DNA from 2 places in the Streptomyces sp. NPDC127092 genome. Region 2 is predicted to be linked to the other one. Evidence: riboswitches for the same ligand, from Rfam matches in the RefSeq annotation. Region 2 holds a riboswitch; the other holds the start of a gene.
The links. A riboswitch is a leader RNA that binds a small molecule or an ion and turns the genes downstream of it on or off. The one in region 2 is predicted to bind ZMP and ZTP.
Positions count from the first base shown of each region.

Region 1 (8,168 bases), on a different contig from region 2:
AGGAATGGGACCGGCTGATCGGTCTGGCCGCCGACAGCGCGGGGCACATCGCGGCCCTGCTCGACCGCGAGATGCCACCGCACCTCGTCGAGGACGCGGCGGCGGCCGGCCTCGAACTGCTGCCGGGCATCGGCGACCTGGAGCCGGAGTGCGGCTGCGAGACCTGGGACCACTGCCCGCACACGGCGGCCCTGTGCTACCAGGTCGCGCGGCTCCTCGACGAGGATCCGTTCGTGCTGCTGCTGATGCGCGGGCGTGGGGAACGGGCCGTGATCGAGGCGCTGCAGGAGCGGAGCGCCGCCCGTGTGGCGGAGCCGTCGGCGGACTCCGGGGCGGTCGCCGTACGACGGCCGTCGGGCGTCTCGGCGGAGGAGGCCTTCGCGGCGCGGGACATCCTGCCGCCGCTGCCCGCGCCGCCGGTACCGCCCTCCGCGCCGGGCGAGCCTCCGTCGCTGGACACCGAGACCGACCCGGAGCCGGGGGTGGATCCGACGGCCCTGGAGTTCCTGGCGGCGGACGCGGCCGCCCGCGCCCGACTGCTGCTGTCCGGCGCGAGCCCCTTCGACGAGCCTCCGTTGACGGCCGCTCAGGACGCGGTACGGCTCGCCGCGGGCGCCCCCGCGCCGTGGATCGCGGCGCGACTCGCCAAGGGCTCAGGACGCGACCGTACGGCTCTCGACCTCGCGGTACGGGCCTGGCGCCTGGGCGGCCGTGCCGCCCTGGCGGTCCTGGAGGAGGAGTGGAACCCGACCCCGGAGGCCCTGCGCCGCGCCGAGGCCCGACTGGCGGAGACCTGGGACGAGACCGAACGCCCCACCCTGCACCCGTCGGGTCCGGCCCGCTGGACCGTCGCCGGCACGGAAACCCAGCTCCGCCTCGGCCCTGACGGCCGCTGGTGGCCCTACCGCAAGGAACAGGACACCTGGACCCCGGCGGGCCCAGCGGACCAGGACCCGGCGGCGGCGCTGGCGGGGCTGGAGCCTGGCCCCATCTGATCCGCCGCGCCCGCTCCTGGCGGTCATGGCGGAGACGCAGGTCCGGGGGCCGGGCGGCGTGGGACGGTCGGGGCGACGGGCCGGGCGCGTACGCGAGCCCCATCCCCCGCCCCCCCCGCCCCGCCCCCTCACCCCTGCCGCACGGAATCCTGGAGCGCGTCCGTCAGCCACATGTGGGGCGCTCCCAGGGTGAACGGGTCGCTGCCCGCCTCGGCCACGAGGCGCCAGTAGCGGCGCATGCGCGGGTCGCGGTCGGCGGCCACCCAGGACAGCAGGCGGGCGCGGAAGGCCGGTGTGTCGCGGTCGCGGCGGGCCGAGGCGTGTACGGCGACGAAGAGGTCGAGTTCGGGGCCCGGCCGGGGCGGCTCGCCCGCCCGTACCAGCGGCCAGGCCTTCGCGCACGCCTCGCCGAGACCGGTAAGGAAGTCGTCCTCGTCGGCGATATGCTCCGCGTTGGCCCGCGCCATGGCCAGCAGGAGGCGACCGAGGTCCCGGTCGCCGGCCAGGGCGAACAGTTCGGCGAAGGCGACCACCTGCGACGTGCTCGGGTCGTCGGGCGGTTCGGGTACGGCCATGGCCACGAACGCGTCGAACATCTCCGCCGACACCGGAGCGACGATCGTGCGCCGCCAGAAAGCGATCAGCGCGTCGCGCGCGGCGGCGCCGTTCTCGACGGCCGCCAGCAGTCCGAGTCTCCCGGCCCGGTCGGCCGGGGCCGCCTCCTCGACGGCGCGCAGGGCCGACCGCCGCCACGCCAGCTCCGCGAGCCGCGCGTCGAGCGCGACGCGCTCGGCCGCCACCGCCTCGGCGACGGAGCGTTCCCCGGCGACGACCTGTCTGACGGCTGTGAGCCCGAGTCCGAGCGCGCGCAGTCGTTTGACGAGGCGGAGTCGTTCGACGGCCGCCTGGTCGAACCGCCGGTGTCCCCCGGAGCTGCGCACCGATTCGACGATGCCCTCGTCGCCGTAGAAGCGAATGGTCCGCACCGGAACGCCGGTCAGCCGTGACAGCTCACCGATCCCGAACGTGTCGTCGACCCAGGGCACTTGAACCTCCACCGGACTGGAGCTCCTACGGTACCGGCGTGACCGCGAGAGGAGATTTGCGATGACATCGAAACGGAACATTCAGGACACCCAGGACACCCTCCACGCCGTGCGGCTCGTGGAGGGGCTGCGGGAGCAGACCGCCGGCTTCGCGCGCGCCGTCACCGTCCGGGGTCCGGAAACCCCCGTGCCGACCTGCCCGGAGTGGTCGCTGGGCACCCTGGTGGGCCATGTCGGCCAGGAGCACCGCTGGACGGCGCGGCTCGTGCGCGAGCGCCGCCAACTGGCCGTCCCCGATCCGCGCGAGGCCCGGCCCGGCCCGCCGGACGAGTGGGCCGGGTGGCTGCGCGAGGGCGCGGAGGAACTGATCGGCGCGATCAGGGAAACCGGCGCCGAGACCGTGATCGAGACCTTCTTCGGGCCCCGGCCGGCGGGCTTCTGGCTGCGCAGGATGCTGGGCGACACGGCCGTCCACCACTACGACGCGGCGTACGCGACGGACAGTGCGTTCCGGATCGCCGACGACCTGGCAGCCGATGTGATCGGCGAGCACCTCGGCCTGCTGGCCGAACCGGCCTTCCAGGCGGTCAGGCCGGCGCTCGCCGAGCTGCGTGGCCGGGGCGAGCGGATCGGGTTCCGGCCGGGCCCCGGCGCGGGAGGCGAGGGCTGGGTGGTCACCCGAACGCCTGAGGGGCCCCGGTGGGCCCGCGGGCCCATGGACTACATGGACATCGACGTGGTGGTGTCGGGAACGGTGGCGAACCTGATGCTGTTGGTGTCCGGGCGTGTCGCGCCGGAGGACGACCGGCTGACGGTGACGGGTGACCGCTCCCTGCTCCACCACTGGCTGGCGCGCACGGGGCTCTGACGGGAGTCACACGGCTGGTCACACGGCTGGTCACACGGCTGGTCGCATACGACCCCGGTCACATACGAATGGTCACTGCAGCGGAGCGGTCAGCCTTGCCGTTCCCGTCGGGGCGGCCAGGCTGCAGGCGACGGTGGTCTGGCCGAGCAGGTAGCTCGTGCGGTACGGGTACTGGACGAAAGTCGACCAGCGGGTGCCGAGGGGCTGTTCCGCGGCCTTGGTCCGCAGCGGCTCCCGGCACAGGGCGGCCGCCGCGTCCCGTACCGCGCCGTCGTCGGCGTACGTGCCGGTGAGGCGGAGCCGGGCGACGAGTTCGGCGTCGTGCGGCGTGTCGCAGGCCCGGCGGACGACGGTTCCGGGCGCGTCGCGCTCGATGCCGAAGCAGTCGCCGACACGCAGTCCGTCGTACGGGCTGGGGGCGGGGGCCGGCGGTGTACGACGGGGCTCGCCACTGCGCGGCCGGGGGCTCGTGGTGCCGGAGGCGGTCGGGGCGCCGGTCGGCGGGTGCGAGGTGGTCGGTACGCGCCGGTCGCGGTCCGCCGGGTGCTTCGTGGCGGGTCGCTTCGACTGCGTGGGCAGCGGTGACGGGCTCTCGCCCTGGGGCGCGGGCCGCTGTCCGGACGTCCCGGACGCCGTGTGGGCGGGTGCTCCGGCCGACCGGCCGGAGGTGGTGCCCCCGGAGGTGCCCGCACCCGGCTCGGCCGGGGCGGAGGGCATGGCGTTCGGGTCGCCGTCACCGTCGCCCGAGCCGCCGCGTGCCGTGACGGCGAGGGAGAGGGCGAGGATCGCGGCGAGCACGGCGACCGGCAGGACGACGACGCCCGGCCGTCTCGGTGGCCGGGCGTCGCGGGACGGGGATTCCGTCGGCGGGTGGAGCATGGGAACCAGGGTCACCCGTCGTCGGTCATGTGGCGAGCGATATCGGTGAGTTGGGCCTCGCTCGTACAGAACCGTGACATTCCCGTGGCTCGTGCGAGAGGCCCTGTGGGAGCCCGTACGTACGAGATGCTCGCGTACGGAATCCCTGCGACCTCCTGCCGTGCGGGATCCACGGCCGCCTGCCTGCCTCTGCCTGCCTGCCTGCCCTGACGCTCGCGGTCCCGCTCGCGCCTACAGGCCTACAGGCCGAGCTGGCGCTCGGCCGCCTCGACGGTCTGGGAGAGGAGGACGGCGATGGTCATGGGGCCTACACCGCCGGGAACGGGCGTGATGAGGGAGGCGCGCTCGACGGCGCTGTCGAAGTCGACGTCGCCGACGTTGCCCGGGTTGTAGCCGGCGTCGATCACGACGGCGCCGGGCTTGATGTCCTCGCCCTTGATGAAGTTCGGCTTGCCGACGGCGGCGACCAGGACGTCGGCCTCGCGGACGGCGGCGGAGAGGTCGGTGGTGCGGGAGTGGCAGTAGGTGACGGTCGCGTCGCGGCCGAGGAGCAGCAGACCGGCCGGCTTACCGAGGATGGCGCTGCGGCCGACGACCACGGCGCGCTTGCCGCTGAGGTCGACGTCGTACGCGTCGAGCAGCCGCATGATGCCGCCGGGGGTGCAGGAGACGAAGCCGGGCAGACCGAAGCCCATGGCGGCGAAGGAGGCCATCGTGACGCCGTCGACGTCCTTCTCCGGGGCGATGGCCTCGAAGGCGGCGCGCTCGTCGATGTGCGGACCGACCGGGTGCTGGAGCAGGATGCCGTGCACCTCGGGGTCCTCGGAGAGCGCGGTGATCGCCGCGACCAGCTCCTCGGTCGTCGTCTCGGCGGGCAGTTCGACGTGCTTGGAGCGGATTCCGGCCTTCGCGCAGCGGTTCTGCTTCATCTTCACGTACGTCACGGAGGCGGGGTCCGCGCCGACGAGGACGGTCGCGAGGCAGGGCGTGGTGCCGGTGCGGCGGGTGATCTCGGCGGCGCGCGCGGCGGTCTCCTCGACCGTGCGGCGAGCGAGCGCGGTGCCGTCCATGAGGCGTGCGGTGCTGGTGGACATGGGCCACTCCTGAGCGTCGTCGATGACCGGTTGATCGCCCAGGCGCACGGCAGCGGCACGGTCGCGCGGGGTGTGCGCGTCCGCCGGGCCGCTCCCCGGTGGTGATCCACCTCAAGCGCCAGTCACGGCCCGGGCCCCACTCTACGTGACGACCGCGGGCGGCCAAGTCGCGGGGCGCGTAACTGGTCAGGGCGCATATGCGGGCCCGTCCGGGCGCTTGCCGACAGGGCGCACGCGCATCACGATGACGTCCACGCACCGTCCGGGGCGGCGTCCGCGCAGGCGGACGAGGCGCGGACGAGGGTGGTGGACGAGGAGGGAAGAGGGAAGAGGGAAGAGCGAGGAGCGAGGAGCGAGGAGGGCGGACAAGGCGGGGCGGCCTCGCTGAGGAGGCCGAGTGGAGCGATGCGTGGGCGGGGACAAGGGGAGGCCGATTTGAGCGATGTGTGGGCGGGAACGCCTGAGACCTCTGCGACGTCTGGGGCACCTGGAGTACCTGGGGTACCTGGCCTACCCCAGGTACCTGCGGCTCCTGGGACAGCGGCCGCCGTGCGGCGCGCGCACGAGGAGTTCACCGCGGCAGCGGCCGCGGCAACCTCGAAGGCCGGCCGGCCCGGCGACTCCGCGCGCCCCAGCGACTCCAGCCGGTCCATCGACTCCGGCCGGTCCAGCGGCTCCGGAGTCGGCCGCCAGGCGCCTCCCCCCGTCTCCCCGCCCGTCCGGCCGCTCGTCGCCGAGTCCTGGCGGCGTTCGGCGCGGGCGCGTGTGAGTCCGGACGGCGCGGCTCCGGTCGAGCTGGACGAGGAGGAGCTCGCGGGGCACCGCGAGGCGCATCCGCTCGCCGTGGCGATGCCGATGATCCGGGAGCTGATGGGGGCGTACGCGCGGGACGGCGAGCATCTGCTCGCGGTGTGCGACGCCGCCGGGCGGATGCTGTGGGTGGAGGGCCATCCGGGAACGCTGCGGAAGGCCCGCGCGATGAACTTCGTGGCCGGTGCCCGCTGGTCGGAGACCGCGGCGGGGACGAACGCGCCGGGCACCGCGATCGCCGTCGACCGGCCGGTGCAGGTCTGCGCGGCCGAGCACTTCCGGCGGCCGGTGCAGCGGTGGACGTGTGCCGCGGCGCCCGTGCACGACCCGCACACCGGGCGGCTGCTCGGGGCGGTCGACGTCACGGGTGGGGACGGGCTGGCGCATCCGCACAGTCTGGCGTTCGTGCAGGCGGTGGCGCGGGCCGCCGAGTCGCAGCTCGCGCTGCTGTCCCCCGTCGCGGCGCCCGGCAGGCCGCGACTGACGGCCCTGGGACGGGACGAGGCGCTGCTGCACGTGGCCGGGAGGCGGCTGCGGCTGAGCCGGCGGCACAGCGAGATCCTGGTGATCCTCGCGCAGCGGCCGGAGGGTGTGGGTGGCGACGAGTTGCTGACGCTGCTGTACGAGGACGAGTCGGTTACTCCGGTCACGCTGCGGGCGGAGCTGTCGCGGCTGCGCGGGCTGCTGGGCCCCGAGCTGCTGGCGTCCCGTCCGTACCGGCTGGCGGAGGCGGTGGACGCGGACTTCGCGACGGTGGACCGGCGGCTCTCCTCCGGTGCGGTCGCGACGGCGCTCGCCGACTACGCGGGGCCGCTGCTGCCCGGTTCGCGGGCGCCGGGTGTCGTACGGCTGCGGGAGCGGCTCGCGGGGCGGCTGCGGGCGGCGCTGGTGGACCGGGGCGATCCGGGGCTGCTGGCCGACTGGGCGTACAGCACCTGGGGTGAGGACGACGTGACGGTGTGGCGGGCGCTCGCCTCGGCCGTGCCGGCCGCGGAGGCCCCCGCGGTGCGGGCCCGGCTGGCCGCGCTGGACGCCGAACTGTCCGCGGGTGCAACGGTGTTGCAACGTACGGTCGCGCACCATCGGCGGTGAACGCCGGCCAGGGACGGCCGGCGCGGTCCGAGGGAGGCCCTGCCCATGCCCCGTTACGCCGCACCCGGCACCGAGGGTTCGCTCATGTCGTACGCGAACCGCTACGACCACTGGATCGGGGGTGAGTACGTCGCCCCGGCGCGCGGGCGGTACTTCGAGAACCCGAGTCCGGTCGACGGCCGTCCGTTCACGGAGGTGGCGCGTGGCACCGCCGAGGACGTGGAGCGCGCGCTCGACGCGGCGCACGCGGCGGCCCCGGCGTGGGGCCGCACGTCGCCGGCCGAGCGCGCGCAGGTCCTGCTGCGGATCGCGGACCGGATGGAGGCCTCGCTGGAGGCGCTGGCGGTCGCGGAGAGCTGGGAGAACGGCAAGCCGGTGCGCGAGACGCTGGCCGCCGACATCCCGCTCGCCATCGACCACTTCCGCTACTTCGCGGGCGCGCTGCGCGCCCAGGAGGGGGCGCTGAGCCAGCTGGACGAGGACACCGTCGCGTACCACTTCCATGAGCCGCTGGGCGTGGTGGCGCAGATCATCCCGTGGAACTTCCCGATCCTGATGGCGGTGTGGAAGCTGGCGCCGGCGCTGGCCGCGGGCAACGCGGTCGTCCTGAAGCCGGCCGAACAGACCCCGGCCTCCGTCCACTTCTGGATGAGTCTGGTGGCCGACCTGCTGCCGCCCGGCGTGGTCAACATCGTCAACGGTTTCGGCGAGGAGGCCGGCAAGCCGCTCGCCTCCTCGCCGCGGGTCGCGAAGATCGCGTTCACGGGCGAGACGACGACGGGCCGGCTGATCATGGGCTACGCGGCGGAGAACCTGAAGCCCGTCACGCTCGAGCTGGGCGGAAAGTCGCCCAACATCTTCTTCGACGACGTCTCGTCGGCCGACGACGACTTCCTCGACAAGGCCCTCGAAGGCTTCACCATGTTCGCCCTCAACCAGGGCGAGGTCTGCACCTGCCCCTCCCGCGCCCTCGTCCAGCGTGGTCACTACCACGACTTCCTCCAGGCGGCGATCGCCCGCACGGAGGCCATCGTCCCCGGCCACCCCCTGGACACCGCCACCATGATCGGCGCCCAGGCCTCCGCCGGCCAGCTCGACAAGATCCTCTCGTATCTGGAGATCGGCCAGCAGGAAGGCGCCAAGATCCTGACGGGCGGCCGGCGCGTGGAGCACGGCGGCGAACTGGAGGGCGGCTACTACGTCCAGCCCACCATCTTCGAGGGCGACAACCGCATGCGGATCTTCCAGGAGGAGATCTTCGGCCCGGTCGTCGCGGTCACGTCCTTCGCCGACTTCGACGACGCCGTCCGCACCGCCAACGACACCCTCTACGGCCTGGGCGCCGGCGTCTGGACCCGGGACGCCACCACGGCCTACCGCGCGG
Region 1 covers NZ_JBHXFE010000013.1:8,409-16,576, forward strand. Annotated here, with positions in the region: gene ACFWJO_RS13245 (SWF or SNF family helicase) at 1-995, shown strand, start outside; gene ACFWJO_RS13250 (MerR family transcriptional regulator) at 1,124-2,041, opposite strand; gene ACFWJO_RS13255 (maleylpyruvate isomerase family mycothiol-dependent enzyme) at 2,103-2,909, shown strand; gene ACFWJO_RS13260 (hypothetical protein) at 2,982-3,788, opposite strand; gene ACFWJO_RS13265 (bifunctional 5,10-methylenetetrahydrofolate dehydrogenase/5,10-methenyltetrahydrofolate cyclohydrolase) at 4,028-4,882, opposite strand; ZMP/ZTP riboswitch at 4,912-5,018, opposite strand; gene ACFWJO_RS13270 (GAF domain-containing protein) at 5,534-6,784, shown strand; gene ACFWJO_RS13275 (aldehyde dehydrogenase family protein) at 6,830-8,168, shown strand, end outside.
Region 1: it holds a riboswitch for ZMP and ZTP, as region 2 does, so the genes downstream of both, ACFWJO_RS13265 (bifunctional 5,10-methylenetetrahydrofolate dehydrogenase/5,10-methenyltetrahydrofolate cyclohydrolase) here and glyA (serine hydroxymethyltransferase) in region 2, are expected to answer to the same signal.

Region 2 (8,168 bases):
GGAGTCGTACGGCCTCGACGTCCACTGGGACCTGCTCGGCCGCCAGGGCATCCGGATGCCGGCCCTGCCCTTCGACGAACGCGGCACCCGGACCGAGGAGCTGGGGTCGGGCGCGCTGGGCGAGGTCGGCGGCGTCCTGATGACGCCCGCCCACCAGTTCCCGACGGGCGGCGCCCTCCGGCCCGACCGGCGGGCGGCCGCCGTCGACTGGGCGCGGGCCTCCGGCGGTCTGATCCTGGAGGACGACTACGACGGGGAGTTCCGCTACGACCGCCAGCCCGTCGGCGCCCTTCAGGGACTGGACCCGGAGCGGGTGGTCTACCTCGGCACCGCGAGCAAGTCCCTCGCGCCCGGTCTGCGGCTCGCGTGGATGGTGCTGCCGGAACACCTGGTCGACGAGGTCGCGGCGGCCAAGGGCGTGGTCGACTGGATGTCGGGAGTCACCGACCAGCTGACCTTCGCCGAGTTCCTCGCCTCCGGCGCGTACGACCGGCACGTCCGGGCCATGCGGCTGCGCTACCGGCGGCGGCGCGACCAGTTGGTCGCGGCGGTCGCCGGCTCCTCGCCCGGAACCCGCGTCAGCGGCATCGCTGCCGGGCTGCACGCCGTCCTCGAACTCCCCGAGGGCACCGAGGAGTCGGTGATCCGCGCCGCGGCCTTCCAGGGCCTTGCCCTGGACGGCATCAACCGCTTCCGGCACGAGACCGTCCCCCGCACCCGCGACGCCCTCGTCGTCGGCTACGGCACCCCGACGGACAGCGCGTGGTCGGGCGCGCTGGACGCGTTGTGCAGGGTGCTGCCGTAGGGCCGTAGGGCCGTTGGGCTGTAGGGCCGTGGAGCCGCTGGGCTGTAGGGCCGTTGGCGTGGTCCCGGCCCGTCGCACGGCCCGGCTCGGGCGGCTCGGGCCGGCGGCCTCGGCCGTGCCGACGGCGACGGCGACGGCTTCGGCCACGGCCCGGCTCGGGCCCGTTCGGCCCTGCTCAGCCCCGGAGTTCCGCGTCCGCCCGCTCCACGGCCGGGGCCTCGCCGAAGCGGGCCAGGGTCAGTGAGCCCGCGACCGCGACGGCGAAGCCGAGCAGGGCGAGCCAGCCGAGGCCCTCGCGGGTGCGGTCGCCGAGCCAGACGACGCCCGCCAGCGCGGGGCCGATGGTCTCGCCGAGGACCAGGCCGGCGGTCGCGGTGGTGACCGAGCCGCGCTGCAGGGCGGAGGTGTAGAGCAGGAAGGCGCTACCGCCGCCGACGAGGAGGGCGTACAGGGCGGGCTCCGTGAGGTCGACCGAGTCGATCAGCCGTACGGCGACCTCCACCACGCCGAAGCCGAAACCGCCCGCGAGGCCGAGGGTCAGGGCCCGCGGCCGCTCCGGGAGCCGGCCGGCCGCCGCCCCGACGAGCAGCACCCCGAAGGCCGCGGCGAGCAGCCCCCACTCCAGCACGGCACCGGGACTGTCGTGGCCCTCCCTGCCGGAGGCGAGCGCCAGCATCGCGAGCCCGAGGCACACCACCGCGACCGCAGCCCACTCCACACGGCTGAGCCGCACCTTCAGCATGCGCGAGGCGATCACCGCCGTGACGGCGAGACTGGCCGCGAGGGAGGCCCCGACCGCGTAGATCGGCAGCGTCCGCAGCGCGACGATCTGGAGCACGAAACCGAGCCCGTCCATGCCGAGCCCGGCGACGTAACGCCACTGCCGCAGGGCCCGCCACAGCAGCGCCACGTCGACCCCGCTGCCCGTGCCGGGCTCGGCGGCCCTGGCGCCGAGCGCCTGGAAGACCGAGGCGGCCCCGAAGCAGACGGCGGATCCGAGTGCGCACATCATCCCAAGAAGCACGAAAGGGACTCTAGTGCGACGGGGATCGGACGGGCGTTCACGCCGGGCCTACACTGTGCGATCGCAACCGGGCGCGGCCGCCGCCCCGTCCGGAGAACAGGGGCAACAGGGGAGGACAGGGTCATGCGCAGACTGCGGTCGACCACGGTGGTACTCGGTGGAGTGGGCATGCTCGCGGCCACACTCACCGCCTGCTCCTCGGAGCCCGACCGGCGCTGCGTCGACCCGGTGACGTACAAGGAGCTGCCGGACTACAAGTGCGACGGCGACGGCAGCAGCGGAAGCAGCAGCAGCTCCAACGGCCGCTACTACTACGGCGGCTCGTCCAGCAACGGCAAGGTCAGCGGCGGCAGCTTCGACAAGTCCGCGGTCGACAGCGGCGGCTTCGGCGGCCACCACTCCTCCTCCGGCGGCTGATCCGGCCGTGGAGCGCCATACCATCGAGCCCCGCCCCGGCTGGCAGCAGACCGTAGAGGAGCAGGGCCTGATCTACCCCCTGACCCGCTATCCCGACGGTTCGCTGCGCCCCTACTGGGACGAGAGCGCCTACTACTCCTTCAGCCTGCCCGAGGTCGAGGCGCTGGAGGAGGTCGTCGAGGAACTGCACGCCATGTGCCTCGCGGCCGCGGCGCACATCGTCGAGAAGGACCGTTTCGCCGAGCTCGGCATCACCGATCCCCGGCTCGCCGCCCGGGTCGCCGAGTCCTGGCGCCGCCGGGCCGAACTCCCCACCGTCTACGCCCGCTTCGACCTGCGCTACGACGGTACGGGCCCGGCCAAGATGCTGGAGTACAACGCCGACACCCCCACCTCCCTGGTGGAGGCCGCGAGCCCGCAGTGGTTCTGGATGGAGGAGCGCTTCCCCGGCGCCGACCAGTGGAACTCGCTCCACGAGCGGCTCGTCGACGCCTGGAAGCGGCAGGCCCATCTGCTGCCGCCCGGCAGCCCGGTGCACTTCGTCCACTCCGACGGCGACGAACTCGGCGAGGACCTGATGACGGTCGCGTACCTGCGCGAGACCGCCCAGCAGGCCGGGCTCGCCACGGAGGCGCTCTCCGTCGAGCGGATCGGCTGGGACCGCATCTCCGGACGCTTCGTCGACGACCGGCTCCGCTTCATCCGCGCGTGCTTCAAGCTCTACCCGTGGGAGTGGCTCACCACGGACCGCTTCGGCCCGCACGTCCTGGACACCCTCGACAACGGCGGCGGCACCGGCACCACCTGCTGGATCGAACCCGCCTGGAAGATGCTCCTCTCCAACAAGGCCCTCCTGGCGATCCTCTGGGAGCTGTACCCGGGCCACCCGAACCTGCTGCCGGCCTACCTGGACGGCCCGCGCGAACTCGCCGCCGCCGGCGGCCCCGGCTACGTCTGCAAGCCGCTGCTCGGCCGCGAGGGCGCGGGCGTGACCCTGCACGAGCCGGGCGCGGCGCCGTTGGCGCGCGAGGAGCCCTGCGTCTACCAGGAACTGGCCCCGCTGCCCGACTTCGACGGCAACCGCGTGGTGCTCGGTGCCTGGACCGTCGGCGACGAGTCGGCGGGGCTCGGGATCCGGGAGTCGGCGGGACTCGTCACGGACGAGTACGCCCGCTTCGTCCCGCACGTCATTCTGTGACGTAGTCCCTGAGGGGCGCGGGCTTCAGACCGGCCGCCTCGGCCGCGTCCAGGACGCGGCGGAGGTCCTGCTCGACGGTGCCGTTGAAGTGCAGCAGCACGATGTCGCCCGCCTTCAGCCGGGGCATCGGGACGGGATCCGCACCCCAGGTGGTCAGGTCGTACGTCCACGTCACCAGGGCCTTCGCCCCGCAGGCCCGCGCGGTCGTCCGGGTCGTCGCGTCGTACGCGCCGTACGGCGGGCGCAGCAGCCGCGGCCCGTCCCCGAACTCGGCGAGGTGTGCCTCGCGCGCCCCGCAGACCTCGGCCTTCTGCCCCGCGGCGTCGAGCGTGGTGAGGTCCGGGTGACTGACGGTGTGGTTCTCGACCCGGGATCGCCCCTGGTCGAGCAGGCCGTGGAAGTAGCCGGAGTCGTACGAGTACGCGCCCGGCAGCAGGAACAGCGAGGCGGGCACCCTGCGGTCGAGCAGGAGTCTCGCGGCGCCGGGGTCGTGGTTCCAGCCGTCGTCGACGGTGATGAAGACGACCGGGTCGGCGGTCTCGACACGGGAGACGACCGGCACGGGCTCGGGCCACGCCGCCGCGGGGGCGGCATGGGCGGAGCCGGAGAACGCGCCGAGCAGCGCGAGCGGGACGAGTGCGGCGAGCGCACCGCGCAGGGCGCGGCGCAGACGGGGTCTCGACATGGCCGCAACATTGGCCTAGACCAACTCCCGTGTCAACGGCTCGAGTTGCCCGCGAACCGGACCCGGCGCATCCACCTCCCGGCCCCGGCGCAACCACCCCCCCCAGCCCCGGCATCCACCTCCCGGCCCCGGCGCGGGTCCAGTACGGGCCAGGGGGCCCACTGGGCCCGCGCGGTCGCGGCCCGCGCTCCTGGCCGGCGCACGCGGACCGCCCCGGCGCGGCAGCCAGGCACGGCGCGCGCACGGCCCGCCCGGGCACGGCCGGCGCACCGGGTTGGCGCACCCGGACCGCGCTCGTGGTCGGCGGAGGCGGACCTCCCGGACACGGCAGCCGGGCGCGGCAGCCGGGAACGGCCCGCCCGGGCACGGCCACACACGGCCCGCCGGGCACGGCCCACGCGCACCACCCGCCGCACACGGCTGGCGGACCCGGGCGGCGCGCGCCGGTCGGTCGCGCGCCGGCCGGCCGTCACTCCTCCGTCAGCACCGCCCGCAACTGCTCGAGCCCCCAGTCCAGATCCTCCTTCGAGATCACCAGTGGCGGCGCGATCCGGATCGTCGACCCGTGGGTGTCCTTCACCAGCACACCCCGCTCCATCAGCCGCTCCGAGATCTGCCGCCCCGTGCCCTTCGAGGCCGCGATGTCGACGCCCGCCCACAGGCCCCGCCCGCGCACCTCCTCCACCGCGCCGCCGCCCACCAGCAGCTTCAGCTCCGCGTGCAGGTGCTCGCCCAGCTCCGCCGCCCGTTGCTGGTACTCGCCCGTCCGCAGCATCGCGATCACCTCGAGGGCCACCGCACAGGCCAGCGGATTGCCGCCGAACGTCGAGCCGTGCTCGCCCGGCCGGAACACCCCGAGGACGTCCCGGTCCGCGACCACCGCCGACACCGGCACCACACCGCCGCCCAGCGCCTTGCCGAGAACGTAGACGTCGGGCACCACGTCCTCGTGCTCGCACGCGAAGGTCTTGCCCGTGCGTCCCAGGCCCGACTGGATCTCGTCCGCCATGAACAGCACGTTCCGCCGCGCCGTCAGCTCCCGCACCCCCCGCAGATAGCCGGGCGGCGGGACGAGGACACCCGCCTCACCCTGGATCGGCTCCAGGAGCACGGCCACCGTGTTCTCCGTGACCGCCGTCTCCAGTGCCGTCAGATCGCCGTACGGCACGATCTCGAAGCCCGGCGTGTACGGGCCGTAGTGGTCGCGCGCCTCGTGGTCCGTGGAGAAGCTGACGATCGTCGTCGTCCGGCCGTGGAAGTTGTTCCCCGCGACCACGATCTTCGCGTGCCCGTCCGGCACGCCCTTCACCTCGTAGCCCCACTTCCGCGCGGTCTTCACCGCCGTCTCCACGGCCTCCGCGCCCGTGTTCATCGGCAGCACCATCTCCTTGCCGCACAGCTCGGCCAGGCGCGTGCAGAACTCCCCGAACCGGTCGTGGTGGAAGGCCCGCGAGGTGAGCGTCACCCGGTCCAGCTGCGCCCGCGCGGCGTCCAGCAGACGCCGGTTGCCATGACCGAAGTTGAGCGCCGAGTAACCGGCGAGCATGTCGAGGAAGCGGCGCCCCTCGACATCGGTCATCCACGCCCCCTCGGCGGTGGCGACGACCAGGGGAAGCGGGTGGTAGTTGTGGGCGCTGTGCGCGTCCGCGGCAGCGATCTCGTCTTGCGTCTTCGACACGGGATCTCCGTTCGTCCTGCGGCTGGGGAGGGTGTGGCTCCCTTTTCTTATCGTCGCTCACATGCCGGACCGGGAAACCTGCCGTGACGGCGCGCCCGCTAGTCTGGGAACACGCACGGCGACTGGCGCACGGGGAAGCGACCCCGGGGGAACCGTGCGCGGCAGACCACACGAGGTGCCGCTCGCCTGGGCACCACGGAACCGTCAGGTCCCGTGTGGCGCCGCGCGGCACCCGCACCGGGACCTCCTGCCCGGAGGAACGAACGCCATGAACCTTCCCGCCCACCACCCGGCACTCGCCGCCGCCGACCCCGAGCTCGCCGCCCTCGTCGGCGCCGAGGAGCGGCTCCAGGCCGAGACGCTCCGGCTCATCCCGAGCGAGAACTACGTCTCCGCCGCCGTCCTCGAGGCCTCCGGCACCGTCCTGCAGAACAAGTACAGCGAGGGCTACCCGGGCCGCCGCTACTACGAGGGCCAGCAGAACATCGACCAGGTCGAGAGCCTCGCCATCGAGCGCGCCAAGGCCCTCTTCGGCGTCGACCACGCCAACGTCCAGCCGTACTCCGGCTCCCCGGCCAACCTCGCCGTCTACCTCGCCTTCGCCGAGCCCGGCGACACCGTGATGGGCATGGCCCTGCCCATGGGCGGCCACCTCACCCACGGCTGGGGCGTCTCCGCCACCGGCACCTGGTTCCGCGGCGTGCAGTACGGCGTGCGCCAGGACACCGGCCTCATCGACTTCGACCAGGTCCGCGAACTCGCCCTCGCCGGACGCCCGAAGGTCATCTTCTGCGGCGGCACCGCGCTGCCCCGCACCATCGACTTCGCCGCCTTCGGCGAGATCGCCCGCGAGGCAGGCGCCGTGCTCGTCGCCGACGTCGCCCACATCGCCGGCCTGATCGCCGGCGGCGCCCACCCGTCGCCCGTGCCGCACGTGGACGTGATCTCCACGACCACGCACAAGACCCTCCGCGGCCCGCGCGGCGCCATGCTGATGTCCCGCGAGCAGCACGCCAAGGCCCTCGACAAGGCCGTCTTCCCCGGTCTCCAGGGCGGCCCGCACAACCAGACCACCGCCGCCATCGCCGTGGCCCTGCGCGAGGCGGCCCAGCCCTCCTTCCGTGACTACGCACACGCGGTCGTCGCCAACGCCAAGGCCCTCGCCGAGGCCCTGCTGGCCCGCGGCTTCGACCTGGTGTCCGGCGGCACCGACAACCACCTGATCCTCATGGACCTCACTCCGAAGGAGGTCCCCGGCAAGGTCGCCGCGAAGGCCCTCGACCGGGCCGGGATCGTCGTCAACTACAACACCGTCCCCTACGACCCCCGAAAGCCCTTCGACCCCTCCGGCGTCCGCATCGGCACCCCCTCCCTCACCTCCCGCGGCCTGGACGTCTCCCACATGCCCCAGGTCGCCGACTGGATCGACCGCGGTGTCACCGCCGCCGGCAAGGGCGACGAGGACGCCCTCGCGGTGATCCGCGCGGAGGTCGCCGACCTGATGTCCGCCTTCCCGGCCCCCGGCCTCCCGACCTGACCTGCCCGGCCACGCCGGCCGGCGCCCCTCCGGCCCGGTCGGCGACCCTCCGGCCCCGGCCGGCGACCTTCCGGCCCGGCCCCCCGGCCCCTGCCTTGGCCCGGCCCGGCCCCGGCCTTGGCCCGGCCCCGGCCTTGCCCCGGCCTTGGCCCGGCCCGGCTCCCGGCCCCCGGCCTTGGCCCAGCCCCGCCCTGGCCAGCCCCGGCCCCCGCCGCCTCCGTCCGGCCCTTACCGGACGGACGCGGCGATGCGTATCGCCTCCGTCCGGTCGGTCACGCCCTCCAGGCGGAGGGTGAGGGCGCCCCCGCTTCTCGTCCAGAGCAGCGTGGGGCCCGCCGGCCGGACCGACGGGGTCCAGCCCGAGCCGGCGGAGTCCGTCATCGGGAAGGTCAGCAGATGCGGCCGGGCGAACCAGTAGGCCTCCGTGCCGTCCGGCAGCGCCACCCACTCCGGCGGCACCCGCACCTGCTTGCCGAAGCCGACGTCCAGCCGCGCCGGGAACTCGTCCAGCCGGACCGCGCGGCCCTCCGCCGTCCGCCAGCACAGGCCGATCACGCCCCGCGGCGGGACGCCCGTCACCGTCGCCGCGTCCGGCTCCCCGAGCGCCCCGGGTATCAGCGGCATGAAGCCCGCTCTGCGCCCTGCCTCGGCGAGCGGCACCGGGTTCCGGCAGCCCGGCACCCCGGCCACCGCGCCGGGCGCGGGCGGCGCCCCCGGCTCGTACCGCACCGCGACCCCGCCGAAGCCCAGCCACTCCACCACCGTCGCCCGCACCGGAGGAGTGAGCACCACGACCATCAACAGCCCCGAGACCGAGGCCACCA
Region 2 covers NZ_JBHXFE010000024.1:65,783-73,950, reverse strand. Annotated here, with positions in the region: gene ACFWJO_RS20990 (PLP-dependent aminotransferase family protein) at 1-805, shown strand, start outside; gene ACFWJO_RS20985 (hypothetical protein) at 981-1,817, opposite strand; gene ACFWJO_RS20980 (hypothetical protein) at 1,953-2,246, shown strand; gene ACFWJO_RS20975 (glutathionylspermidine synthase family protein) at 2,254-3,444, shown strand; gene ACFWJO_RS20970 (polysaccharide deacetylase family protein) at 3,434-4,129, opposite strand; gene rocD (ornithine--oxo-acid transaminase) at 4,599-5,807, opposite strand; ZMP/ZTP riboswitch at 5,916-6,006, shown strand; gene glyA (serine hydroxymethyltransferase) at 6,076-7,344, shown strand; gene ACFWJO_RS20955 (hypothetical protein) at 7,573-8,168, opposite strand, start outside.